Regions from separate parts of the Geoalkalibacter subterraneus genome, predicted to be linked through region 2. Evidence: predicted binding sites of a transcription regulator. Region 2 holds the regulator's gene; the other holds the start of a gene.
The links. The regulator HrcA, encoded in region 2, represses chaperone genes, less so after heat shock. The targets are predictions, from matches to a motif close to TGTTAGCACTCNNNNNNNNNGAGTGCTAACA.
Positions count from the first base shown of each region.

Region 1 (6,322 bases), 230 kb from region 2:
AGGAAAAGAATACTGAAGTCTGTCCCCCGGTTGATCTGAGCGGCGAGGCGGGTTGGACGCCTTTTGATGCGCCTTCTCTGGTGGGGGCCTCGCTGCGTTTTGTGTCCGGAGAGCCGGATGGCAACCGCTACCGGGTGCGCTATTACAAGGATGACGCCGAGCAGCTGCGGGCACGCATCTGGTTCGGACCTGAAACGGAAGGCCCCCCGGGGCACGCCCATGGCGGCGCCATGGCGGCGGTGCTGGACGAAGTGCTGGGGTTGGCGGCCTGGGCGGCAGGCCACTCCATCGTGGTCGGCAATCTCAATGTCAGCTTCCGCAATCTTCTGCCGCTTGAACAGGTGGTGACGGTGGAGAGCGAGGTCGTTTCCGCCCAGGGACGCAAGGTGATGGTACATGGGCGGATCTGCTTGGGAGAAACTGTTTTCGCCGAAGCCGAGTGCCTCTGCATCACCATTCGCGATAAATAAAATTACAAAATCCCTTTCGTTCTAATGCTCCCGGCTGTCACCGCCGACAAGAAAAGCAGAAATCTATCTTTGTAGATCTTTTCTTGATGCCGGACACTGTTTCAACACCTGTCCGCGGTGGAGGTTTCCCATGGTCAAAGGAATCGATGGCTCGTCGTTTAACCCGGCGCACAATGCTGCCGCAAAAGCCGGCGGGCAGGAGCCCAGGAAGATGGAGGCGATGCGTGGTGAGGGCCGCGACCAGGCTCGGAAATCCCAGGGAGAGGACCGTGTTTCGCTGAGCCGGCAGAAAGCGGCAGATGAGACCTACAAGGCGGAAGCCGCGCGTGCCGAGCTGTCGCCGCAGTTCACGCTGCTGCGCGACCTGGTGGCCAAGACGCTCCGTGAGCAGGAAGCTCATTTCTCCATCGCGGTCAATGGCGAGCAGAAAGGGATCGAGGATCTGACGCCCGAGGAGGCGCAGGAGCTGGTTGCCGAGGATGGCTATTTCGGTGTTGAGCAGACTTCACAGCGTATCGTCGATTTTGCCATCGGCCTGGCAGGCAATGACCCGGATAAAATCGATGCCATCCTGGAAGGGGTCGAGCGCGGCTTCCAGGAGGTCGAAAAAGCCTTTGGCGGAACTTTGCCGGAAATTTCCCATCAGACCTACGATGCCATTCGTGAAAAACTCGATGACTGGGTCGCGAGTTTTGAAGAGCAGCAGTAGCCAGGCTGCAGGAAGGTCTGTCACCGCAGAAGATGACGTTGCACCCCGCGGCCCTCGCTGAACAGCAACAGATCCTCTGAAATTAAAAAAGCCCCCGGAATTCTCCGGGGGCTTTTTTTACGGCCTGTTAGCTAATGGGCCGAATCGTGCGGGGAAGGGCTTACATCATGCCCATGCCGCCCATTCCACCCATGCCGCCCATGTCCGGCATGCCACCGCCCATGCCGCCTTTGTTATCGTCCTGGGGGACGTCGGCGATGCAGGCTTCGGTGGTCAGCATCAGGCCGGCCACGGAACCGGCGTTCTGCAGGGCGCTGCGGGTGACCTTGGTGGGGTCGATGATGCCCGCCTTGAGCAGGTCGGTGTAGGTGTCGTTGGCCGCATCGAAACCGATGGCACCGGTTTCGCCCATGAGCTTGTTGACCACGATGGAGCCTTCCATGCCGGCATTGCTAGCGATCTGGCGCAGCGGCTCTTCGAGGGCGCGACGCACGATCTGGACGCCGAATTTCTGCTCGCCTTCGACCTCGACTTTATCGAGAGCGGCAATGGCGCGCAGCAGAGCCACACCGCCACCGGGGACGATACCTTCTTCCACGGCAGCGCGGGTCGCGTGCAGGGCGTCTTCGACGCGGGCTTTCTTCTCTTTCATCTCGGTTTCAGTAGCTGCGCCGACTTTCACCACGGCTACGCCGCCGACCAGTTTGGCAAGACGCTCCTGAAGCTTCTCGCGGTCGTAGTCGCTGGTGGTTTCCTCGATCTGGGCGCGGATCTGCTTGACGCGTGCCTCGATGTCGGCTTCAGCGCCGGCACCGTCGATGATGGTGGTGTTGTCCTTGTCGATGACGATGCGCTTGGCGGTGCCGAGCATGTCGATGGTGGCGTTCTCGAGCTTGAAGCCGATCTCTTCGCTGATGACCTTGCCGCCGGTGAGCACGGCAATGTCTTCGAGCATGGCTTTGCGGCGGTCGCCGAAGCCGGGAGCCTTGACGGCGGCAATGTTGATGGTGCCGCGCAACTTGTTGACGACCAGAGTGGCCAGCGCTTCGCCTTCAACATCCTCGGCGATGATCATCAGGGGGCGGCCCTGCTTGGCCACCGGCTCAAGAACCGGCAGCAGGTCACGCATGTTGCTGATCTTCTTGTCGTGGATCAGGATCAGGGCGTCTTCCAGCACCGTTTCCATGCGCTCGGCATCGGTCACGAAATAGGGGCTGAGGTAGCCGCGGTCGAACTGCATCCCCTCGACGGTTTCGAGAGAGGTTTCCATCGACTTGGCTTCTTCGACGGTGATGACCCCTTCCTTGCCGACCTTCTCCATGGCTTCGGCGAGGATGTTGCCGATGGTGGCGTCGCCGTTGGCGGAGATGGTGCCGACCTGGGCGATTTCGGTGTGGTCCTTGATCGGCTTGGACAGCTCTTTAAGGCTGCCGACAGCGCATTCAACGGCCTTGTCGATGCCGCGCTTGATCTCCATGGGACTGTGGCCGGCGGTGACCAGCTTGACGCCTTCGCGATAGATGGCCTGGGCCAGCACGGTCGCAGTGGTGGTGCCGTCGCCGGCGACGTCGGAAGTCTTCGAAGCAACTTCCTTGACCAGCTGTGCGCCCATGTTTTCGAATTTGTCTCCCAGTTCGATCTCCTTGGCGACGGTCACGCCGTCCTTGGTGATCAGGGGAGCGCCGAAGGATTTTTCAATCACCACGTTGCGCCCTTTAGGGCCGAGAGTCACCTTGACGGCGTTGGCCAGGGTGTTGACCCCTTTGAGAATGCGGGCACGGGCGTCCTGCCCGAATTTGATTTCTTTTGCTGCCATATTGAAATGTCCTCCTTAGTGTAGATTGACTGACGACCAGTTGTGAAAGGCGTGAATTACTCAATGATGCCGAGGATGTCGTCCTCGCGCATCATCATGTATTCCTTGCCTTTGATTTTGATTTCGGTGCCGGCATATTTGCCGAACAGCACTTTGTCGCCGACCTTGACGTCGAGAGGGATGACCTTGCCGTCTTCGGTCTTCTTGCCGTTGCCAACGGCGATGACCTTGCCCTCCTGGGGCTTTTCCTTGGCGGTGTCGGGGATGATGATTCCGGAAGCCGTTGTGGTTTCTTCCTCGACCCGTTCAACAATGATACGGTCCTGCAGAGGCCTGATGTTCATGATGCGTGTTTCTCCTTTCTGCGAGTAAGGATATGCGGGCTGTGCCCGTGAGGATGTCGACCTTGCTTTGTTAGCACTCATCTGGAGTGAGTGCTAACGATAGGCCTAAATATAATCAGCGTGAAAACAATGTCAAGGGGGGAATTGGCAAAAATGTGACGAGGGTCGTGAGATGACGGCGGGTTCAGACTCTTTTTATCGATCCATCAGCGCCTGCCACAGGCTGTCTGCCAGCCTGTGGGCGACACGCTGAGCGATCTCCTGGCGTTTTTCAGGCAGTGCGGCCTGGTCGTGGTCGAAGTACAACAAGTCGCTGTCATGGATCGTCAAGGTGGAATCCTCGTTCCCGGGCTGAAACAGCTGCAGACGCGCCTGTATCTGGATGGTCGTGGAGCCGCCGCCGCTGTCCTCCAGAAATCCGTAGAGTTCGCCGGTGAGGTAATGGTGCCGTGCGAGCTGTCCGCCGTCGATTTCGGCTGGGATTTTTTTCAGGATTACGAAAGAGTAGCTGTTTTCAGGTGACTGCTCGCCGCGCAGATTGAGTTCGTCGACAAACGTATCGAACAGTGGATCGGCGACCGGGGCGGGGACCATGACGGTGCGAAAAGGCGCAATATAGATGACTTGAGTGTCGGGGCGCAAAACAAACCCCGCTTTTTTCTCCACCGTGGTTGACTCGGCGGCACATGCGGCAAGGCAAAGCGTTGAGAGCAGTGCAAGCAGCCGGACGATCATTGACTGAAACTCCTTTCGGCTGAAAATTCGAACAAATGGCCCGAGCGTGGGCCATGCTAGCCGGGTGAGGCCTGCAATGTCAATTGCTCCAGAATCGGCTCCTGAGGTTCTCTTTTCCACAGCAATGCGATTTTGATTTGGTCCGGTCGACAAAAGAACCGATAATGATTATTCTTTGCCTGACAACTGACAACTGACAACTGACAACTGACAACGGAGCACCAGATGCATAAAAAACTTTTTATTCCCGGTCCAGTGGAAGTCTCCCCCGATGTCATGGAAGCCATGTGCGCCCCTATGGTCGGACACCGGATGGCGGAGTATGCCCAGCTGCATGAAAAAGTGACGCGGGGATTGAAGACCCTGCTCAATACCGAGGATCCCGTGTTTCTCTCGACCTCGAGCGCTTTCGGGGTGATGGAGGGCGCGGTGCGCAACCTGGTGCAGAAACGTTGTGCCTGCTTCGGCAACGGCGCCTTCAGTACCAAATGGCATGACGTCACCCGCCGCTGCGGCATCGAGGCGGATCTGTTCAGCGCCGAATGGGGGCAGCCGATCTCCGCAGAGATGGTTGACCAGGCCCTGGCCGGTGGGAAATACGATGCCATGACCCTGGTGCACAATGAAACGTCCACCGGCGTCATGTCGCCGCTGGCGGAAATCGCCGAAGTGATGAAGAAGTACCCGGATGTTTCTTTTATCGTCGATACGGTCTCCTCCATGACGGCGGTCCCGCTTGATCTGGCCGCGCTGGGCACCGATGTCTGCCTGGCCGGCGTTCAGAAGGCGTTTGGCCTGCCGCCGGGGCTGGCCGTCTTCGCGGTTTCGCCCCGGGCTCTCGAAAAGGCCCGCAGCACGCCCAATCGCGGGTATTATTTTGACTTCGAGGAGTTTGAAAAGAACGACCTGAAGCACAACACTCCCAGCACCCCCTGCATCAGCCTCATCTACGCTATGGCGCACCAGCTCGACAAGATGTTTGCCGAAGGGCTGGCCGCGCGCTACGCCCGCCATGCGCAGATGGCCGACACCACCCGGCAGTGGGTGCAGCAGCAGGGATTCTCCCTGTTCGCCGCCGAAGGGGCGCGCTCGCAGACCCTGACCTGCGCCTGCAATGATGAGCGCACCGACCTGGAGCGGCTCAAGAAGCTCGCCGGGGAGCAGGGTTATGCCATCGATAACGGCTACGGCAAGATCAAGAACAAAACTTTTCGCATCCCACACATGGCCGACATGACCATGGCTGACCTGCAGGAACTTTTTACCCTGCTGGAGTCGCTGCTCCCTAAAGTGCGCCCCTGATGCAATGTCGGTAGAACTTCTTGATCGACGTTGAATCGCGCAGGTGGACAAGTCTCGTCCTCGGACCTCGGCGGCGATGCGGGTTGACTTGGCTTTTGCGCTGAACGTATCATTGAGGATTGAACCCTTGCCGCAATTCGTCTTTTTTGCACGAGTTGCCGAAATGGGAGTCCCTTAAATTATGGCTATTCGAAAAATACTGCATTATCCCGATCCTGTGCTGCGGCAGAAGTCTGAAACCGTTGACGAGGTCGACGACGAGATTCGCACGCTGGCCGATGACATGGCGGAAACCATGTATGCGGCGCCCGGAGTCGGCCTGGCCGCGCCCCAGGTGGGCGTGCTCAAACGGGTCATTGTCCTTGACTGCGCCGGCGACGACGATCAACGGCGCCTTATCTGTGCCGTCAACCCTGAAATCCTTTCTCTTGAAGGCGAAATCTGCGAGGAGGAAGGCTGTCTGTCGGTGCCGAGCTATTACGCCAAGGTCACACGCAGCCCGCGAGCGCGAGTCCGCTACCTCGACCTTGATGGACAGCAGGTTGAACTGGACGCTGAAGGACTCCTGGCGGTGGCCTTCCAGCACGAGATCGAACATCTCGACGGGGTGTTGTTCATCGATCACCTCTCCCCACTGAAAAAGAGCCTGTTTAAAAAGAAGTATAAAAAGATTCTGGAGCAGAAGCAGGAGGAGTTGTGATCGACGCCAAGGATATCCGCACCGTTTTCATGGGCACGCCTGCGTTTGCCCTGGCCACCCTTGAGGGACTGATCGATGCCGGCCTCGATTTGGTCGGGGTCTATACCCAGCCTGATCGGCCTAAAGGGCGAGGCAAAAAAACAGCCCCGCCGCCGGTCAAAGAGCTGGCGGAGCAGCATGGCATCAAAGTGTTTCAGCCCGACAAGTTGAGACGGCCTGAGGTTGTCGACGAATTGCGCGCCCTGG
Region 1 is NZ_CP010311.1:311,403-317,724, forward strand. It holds gene GSUB_RS01510 (PaaI family thioesterase) at 1-470, shown strand, start outside; gene GSUB_RS01515 (hypothetical protein) at 601-1,179, shown strand; gene groL (chaperonin GroEL) at 1,340-2,995, opposite strand; gene groES (co-chaperone GroES) at 3,052-3,339, opposite strand; gene GSUB_RS01530 (hypothetical protein) at 3,535-4,074, opposite strand; gene GSUB_RS01535 (pyridoxal-phosphate-dependent aminotransferase family protein) at 4,300-5,376, shown strand; gene def (peptide deformylase) at 5,558-6,076, shown strand; gene fmt (methionyl-tRNA formyltransferase) at 6,106-6,322, shown strand, end outside.
Region 1: the regulator HrcA is predicted to act here: its motif matches at 3,408-3,438, upstream of groES (co-chaperone GroES).

Region 2 (6,322 bases):
GGGCTCGTTGATGATGCGCAGAACATTGAGTCCCGCGATCTTGCCGGCGTCTTTGGTGGCCTGGCGCTGGGAGTCATTGAAGTAGGCCGGCACAGTGATAACCGCGTCGGTCACCGTCTCGCCCAGATAGTCCTCGGCGGTCTGCTTCATTTTCTGCAGGATCATGGCAGAGATTTCAGGCGGGCTGTATTTCTTGCCCCGCACCTCCACCCATGCGTCGTTGTTATCCGCCTTGATGATCTTGAAAGGGCTGATCTTGATATCCTTCTGCACCGCTTCCGAATCAAATTTACGCCCGATCAGGCGCTTGATGGCGAACAGGGTGTTTTCCGGATTGGTGACCGCCTGGCGCTTGGCTTGCTGGCCGACCAGCCGTTCGCCGCTTTCGGTGAAAGCCACCATGGAGGGGGTGGTGCGGGAACCCTCCGCGTTTGCGATGACGACAGGCTCGCCGCCTTCCATGACCGCCACACAGGAGTTGGTGGTCCCCAGATCGATGCCGATAACTTTACTCATAGTGTATATCCTCCTTTTAAATTACGTTGCTTTTTCAGTGTGCAGGAAAATCAGGCCTTCCCGCTTTTTTCATTCTGTGCGTTATCTGCCGGGGGTTTGGCCACCATGACCATGGCTGGGCGCAGCAGCCGCTCATGCAGCAGATACCCCTTCTGCAACTCCTGCGCGACAACATTGGGGGCATGCTCAGCCGTTTCAAGCTGTCCCACCGCTTCATGGCGCGCAGGATCAAAAGGTTCGCCGATACTTCTGACCGGCGTCACTCCGAATTTTTCCAGGACTTTGCCGAACTGGGTGAGAGTCATCTCAACCCCTTCCAGCAAGCCTTCACCGCTGGAACTTTCCTGGCGAGCGTGCTCGACGGCGCGCTCGAGGTTATCGACAACCGGCAGGATCTCCCGCAGGATACGCTCATTGGCGAACTTGGAAAGCTCCTCTTTCTCTCGCTGGGCACGCTTGCGAAAATTTTCAAGATCAGCGGCAATGCGCAGATACTGGTCGTAGTTACGCTGGGCTTCCTCGCGCGCCTGCTCCAGTTCGAGCTCCCCTGCGCCGGCATTCTGCGTGCTCTCGCTCTCGGCACCCCCGGGCGTTTCCTCGACCGGTTCGGCCTCGGGAATCACGGCATCAGGCTGCCGCGCCTCACTCTGTTGACTGTCTTTTTTCTTCTTGGACACGATAAAAAATCTCCTATTCGTTCTCTGATTCCAGCAGCTGGCTGACCAGCTGGGCCGTATAGTCGACGACCGGAATGACCTGTGAATAGGCCATGCGGGTCGGGCCGATCACGCCAAGGGTGCCGATGGTGCCGTCACCGCTGTGATAGGACGCCGTAATCAGGCTGCACCCCTCGATTTCACGATACGAGGTTTCGCTTCCGATGAAGATCTGTACCCCCTGGCTTTTTTGGCACTTGTCGAGAAACTCGACCAGGGTGCTTTTCTGCTCAAAAGCCTGAAAGAGCCGCTTCATCCGTTCCAGGTCGCTGAATTCCGGCTGCTCGAGCATGCGGCTGACCCCTTCAATGAAGACTTCACGGCTCTCGTCAGCGAGAGCTGCTTCGAACAGCCCCATGAAGCGGGCAAACAGCTTGTCGTAAAGGGCTTTTTCCTGCGTCATCTCCTGCAGCAGACGCTGCTTGATCTCGCCGATAGGCAAGCCGGCGAAACGTTGGTTGAGATAGTTGTTGAGACCTTCAAGATCTTGCGGGGAAAGATCTTCCTTGGTTTCAATGATCTTGTTCTGCACCAGGCCGCTTTCGCTGACGAAAATCACCAGGATGCGCCCGTGGGACAGGCGCACGAACTCAATATGCCGGAACACGGACGCAGTAAACTGCGGCGCCATGACGATGCCGGTGTAATGACTGATGTTGCTCAGCACCCGGCCTGCTTCACGCAGCAGTTCGTCCGCGCGCAGACCACGGCGCTGGTAGTAGCGGCGGATACGCTCTTTCTGCTGTGCGGTCAGGGCGCGCACCTGCAGCAGGGAGTCGAGGTAAAAACGGTACCCTTTCTCCGTCGGGATTCGGCCGGAGGAGGTGTGGGGCGCGACAAGGTACCCCATCTCTTCCAGGTCGGACATGACGTTGCGCACCGTTGCCGGAGACAGAGCAATGCCGTGCCGGCGGGTAATGGCACGTGACCCTACCGGCTCCGCCGAAGCGATATGATCCTCGATGATCGCCTCAAGTATCTTGCGGCTTCTTTCATTGAGCGCTTCGGTCATGATAAAAATCCCCCAAAAACCTGAAGCCGGAGATCTCCCGGCCTCTGACAAACAGGTTAGCACTCATTTGCCTCGAGTGCTAACCGAGAACAACATAACAACCACCCCCTGCTTTGTCAAGGCGGCGAAAATGGAAAAAATTAGAGAAAATTTCCTACAAAAATAAGGAGATGAGATGGTCGTAGAGCAGCCAGCCCTGCAAGGTGAAGTGCAGCCGATCTCCGTCCTGCCGCAGATAGGAGCCGCAACGCTGAACCGCCTCGGGAAAGAGTGCTTCAATGCTGTCCCCGAAACGCTCCTGAAACAACCGGACATCCACCCCTTCAGCGGTACGCAGCCCAAGATAGAGCGTTTCAACCATGGCACCTCGCCGGTCGAAAGTTTCGATCCGCTCTGCCGGATCGCTTCCCTGCCGCAGACGGGAGCGGTAGAGGTCCAGGTCGCCGGGCACCGACCAGCGCTCGCCCCATTCCACGGCGTAGAAAGAATGAGCTCCGGGGCCGATGCCAAGGTAGCTCCTACGCTGCCAGTAACGCAGGTTGTGACGGCACTGGCGCCCCGGACGAGCGTAATTGGAGATCTCGTAATGGGAAAATCCCCTGGCGGTGAGCCGCGCGTGGAGCAGCTCAAAAGCTGCAGCATAGTCGTTTTCATCGGGGAGTGGCAGATGCCCCCGGGAGAATTGCCGGTGGAAGGGGGTTCCCTCCTCCACGGTCAGGCCATAGCAGGAGAGGTGGTCGGGTTCAAGCTCAAGAAAGGCCGTTATATCAGCTTCAAGCGCAGCCAGTGTAGACCCCGGCAGGGCGAACATCAGATCGAGCCCCAGGTTGTCAAAGCCCGCCCGGCGCGCCAGCGTACAGGCGGACCGGGCCTGCTGCGCATCGTGGATACGGCCGAGGCGCTGCAGGGAGGCGTCGTGGAGCGACTGAACGCCCAGAGACAGACGGTTGATCCCGGCGGCACGAAAATCCTGCAAATCGCCCAGGGTCAGCGTCCCCGGGTTGGCCTCCATGGAGATCTCCGCATCGGCATCAATGCCGAACAGGTCAGCCGCTCGGTCAAGAACCTCGCCCATCCGGGCCGGAGGCATGAGTGAGGGAGTGCCGCCGCCGAAAAAAATGGTTTGAAAGGCGCTGCGCTGCGGCAGTCGCGATGCGGCCAGTTCAAGATGGCGGCAGAGCCGGCGGGGATAATCTGCGGGGATGACGTCTTCTACCGAGAAAAAATCGCAGTAGGGGCATTTACGCAGACAGAAAGGGATATGAATGTAAAGACCCGACATGGGAAAAGCCAGCTTAGCCGACCACCCACAGCGTCAGGGCATCCGCCTTGTGTACCAGGTTGGCTGAAACACTGCCCTGCAGCAGCGACATGACCTTGGAGAGATGCCGGGAACCGACCGCGACGGTATCGCACCCCCGTGCACGGGCCTCCTCCAGGATATCCTCAGCCACCCCGTGACGCATCGGCCTGCAGCAGACCTCCAGATCATCACCGGCAAGCCCTTTGCCGGCAAACAGCTCAGTGATCCTGACGACCTGGGCGTGCAGCGACTGCAGTTCGTCACGCTTATCCTCATAGCCGTGCAGTTCGTGCTCTGGCGGCGGCGAGGCGTCCAGGGCAATCTCGGCGTCGGGCGGCAGCCCGCTGACAACTGAAAAAAGCACGATTCCGATGTCGGGGATATGAGGCACTACCTCTGCGACATACTCCGCGGCACGCAGGGACTGGGGAGAGCCGTCGATGGCCAGCATAAGTTTTTTCATCGACATCTGCCTTCCATCAGGGGTGAACGGTTCAGAACAGGATAAACAGAATCGACATCAGCGCCAGCAGCGAAACTGCAAACAACACCAGGATTCCTATGGGATAGGTTGCCGTGCGGCTGCGGCGGTCAATCTCCTCCATCAGCTCCTCGCGCTCCCGGGTTCCGCTGTATTCGGCCGTCAGACGCACCCAGTATTTCTGAATACTCGCGCCCGGGTCGCTGGCAAATCTCGCCAGAAGTCCGGTCAACTGCCAGCCCAGAACACGCTCGGCCCAACTGTTGATACCGTTGAATACCCGGTCGGCGACCAGCACGAAAGCGCGGCTGCCCTTGCGGTAGGCCCAGTCTACATCCAGGTTGACCGATCGGATTTCGGGAGGATAGATGCCCGCCAGCAGCAACAGGGTGAATGCCAGCGCCGAGAAGAAGAGCAGCTGACTCTGCGCGAGCACATGGGCAAAAGTATAAGGTTCATAGTCGACCGGGAAAGGCAGCATCCCATAGACAAAATCGGGATAAACCCCGAGGAAGACGCACATGAAGGCCGCCCCGCCCATGGCGATCAGCATGTGAAGCGGTGCCTCCTTGGGGCGCAGGCCTGAATCGTGGGAGAAAAAAGCGAAAAACGGAATCTTGATGCCGGCATGATGAAAAACACCGGCGGAGGCAAAAAGCAGAATCAGCCACACGAACTGGTAGTGACCACCCGCGGCGGCATCGACCACCATCGACTTGGCGATAAAGCCGCTGAACAGGGGGAAGGCCGAGATCGCCGCCGCCCCGATCATGCAGAAAACCGCCGTCAAGGGCATGGTCCGGTAGAGGCCGCCGAGGTCGGTGGCGTTGATCTTCCCGGTGCGGTACATCACCGCGCCCATCGACATGAAGAGCAGGCCTTTGTAGAGGATGTGCGCGTAGGCGTGACAGACCGCGCCGTTGATGGCAAGCTCGGTGCCGATGCCGATCCCCACCACCATATACCCCACCTGGTTGATCAGGCTGTAGGAGAGCACCCGCCGCAGATCGTTTTCAATGACGGCAAAGAAAATGGGAAAAGCCACCATGGCCGCGCCGATCCAGATCAGCGGCTCCGCGCCCGGAAAAGCGCGGGCCAGCACATAGACCGCACTTTTGGTGGTGAAGGCCGACAGGAAAACGGTCCCGGCGATGGTGGACTCCGGGTAGGAATCGACCAGCCAGGCATGCAGCAGCGGCCATGCGCAGTTCAGGCCGAAGCCGAGAAAGATAAAGAGCGCCCCAGGCTGGGACAGGTCCATGGCGGTAAAGGCGATGCTGCCGGTGCCATGATAATAAAGGACGATTCCGGTCAGCAGGCACAAACCGCCGGCCGCATGCACCAGCAGATAGCGCAGCGCAGCGCCCCGCGCCGCAGCAGTGCGGCGTGCAATGATCAGAAAGGTCGCGGTCACCGTCAGCGTTTCCCAGAAAAGGAAAAGGCTGAACAGGTCGCCGGCAAAGGTCACCCCCTGAGCTGCACCGGCATAAAGCAGGCCCACCACATAATGCGCGGGGTCATCATGATGCAGTGAAAAGATCAGTCCGATAAACGCAATCAGGTGAAAGATATAGCCGAACACCCGTGAAAGACGGTCCACCTCCGCCAGCACCAGGTCAAGACCGATGAATGAAAGGGTTCCGTAGCTGCCGTTGGGGGCGCCCCATAAAATCAGAAAGCTCACCACCGGCACCGCGATAGCGACAACCTTGAGTAGCCGCCCCCGCAGGCAGGCGGCAAGCAGCGCGCCTAAAATGAAGACGAAAGAAGGTGGGAGCAACAGACTACTCGTCATAATAATCCTCGTCGCGCATGATCAGAGGGCGCAGGATATATTTGGCGATCAGCACCAGGAGAATGCAGGAAACCAGGCCGTAGATGGCGTAAAATCCGAACCACTCCTCCCACTTGAAATGGGGATGTTTGTGGACGAAAAGCTCCAGTCCGAGCAGCACCCCGAGACTGACGTAAAAGATGCCGAGCAGACGTCTGACATTGCGCGGATCATCGAAGAGATATTTTTTATCTTTCTGCTGTTTCGCCATAACAGATCCGTTCAGTGTGCACCGTTGGAAAAAACGATCGCCAGATAGAACAGGCTGAGCGCAAAAATGATCCAGAACGCGGTACGGTAGCCGGGCACCGGTTCGTGGGCGAGTATCTTCCTGGGTTCATCCTTGTTTTGGTCGGCATGCGCCATAAAAATGCTCCATTGACCTGAAAGGCAGTATCGTTGGTGTAAATCTTTCTGATCAGGGGGCCAACGCCTGATTGATCAGGCTGATAAAAAGATC
Region 2 is NZ_CP010311.1:80,161-86,482, reverse strand. It holds gene dnaK (molecular chaperone DnaK) at 1-516, opposite strand, end outside; gene grpE (nucleotide exchange factor GrpE) at 567-1,193, opposite strand; gene hrcA (heat-inducible transcriptional repressor HrcA) at 1,207-2,244, opposite strand; gene hemW (radical SAM family heme chaperone HemW) at 2,399-3,526, opposite strand; gene GSUB_RS00410 (universal stress protein) at 3,540-4,010, opposite strand; gene GSUB_RS00405 (Na(+)/H(+) antiporter subunit D) at 4,042-5,823, opposite strand; gene GSUB_RS00400 (hypothetical protein) at 5,813-6,073, opposite strand; gene GSUB_RS19295 (hypothetical protein) at 6,085-6,228, opposite strand; gene GSUB_RS00395 (monovalent cation/H+ antiporter subunit D family protein) at 6,281-6,322, opposite strand, start outside.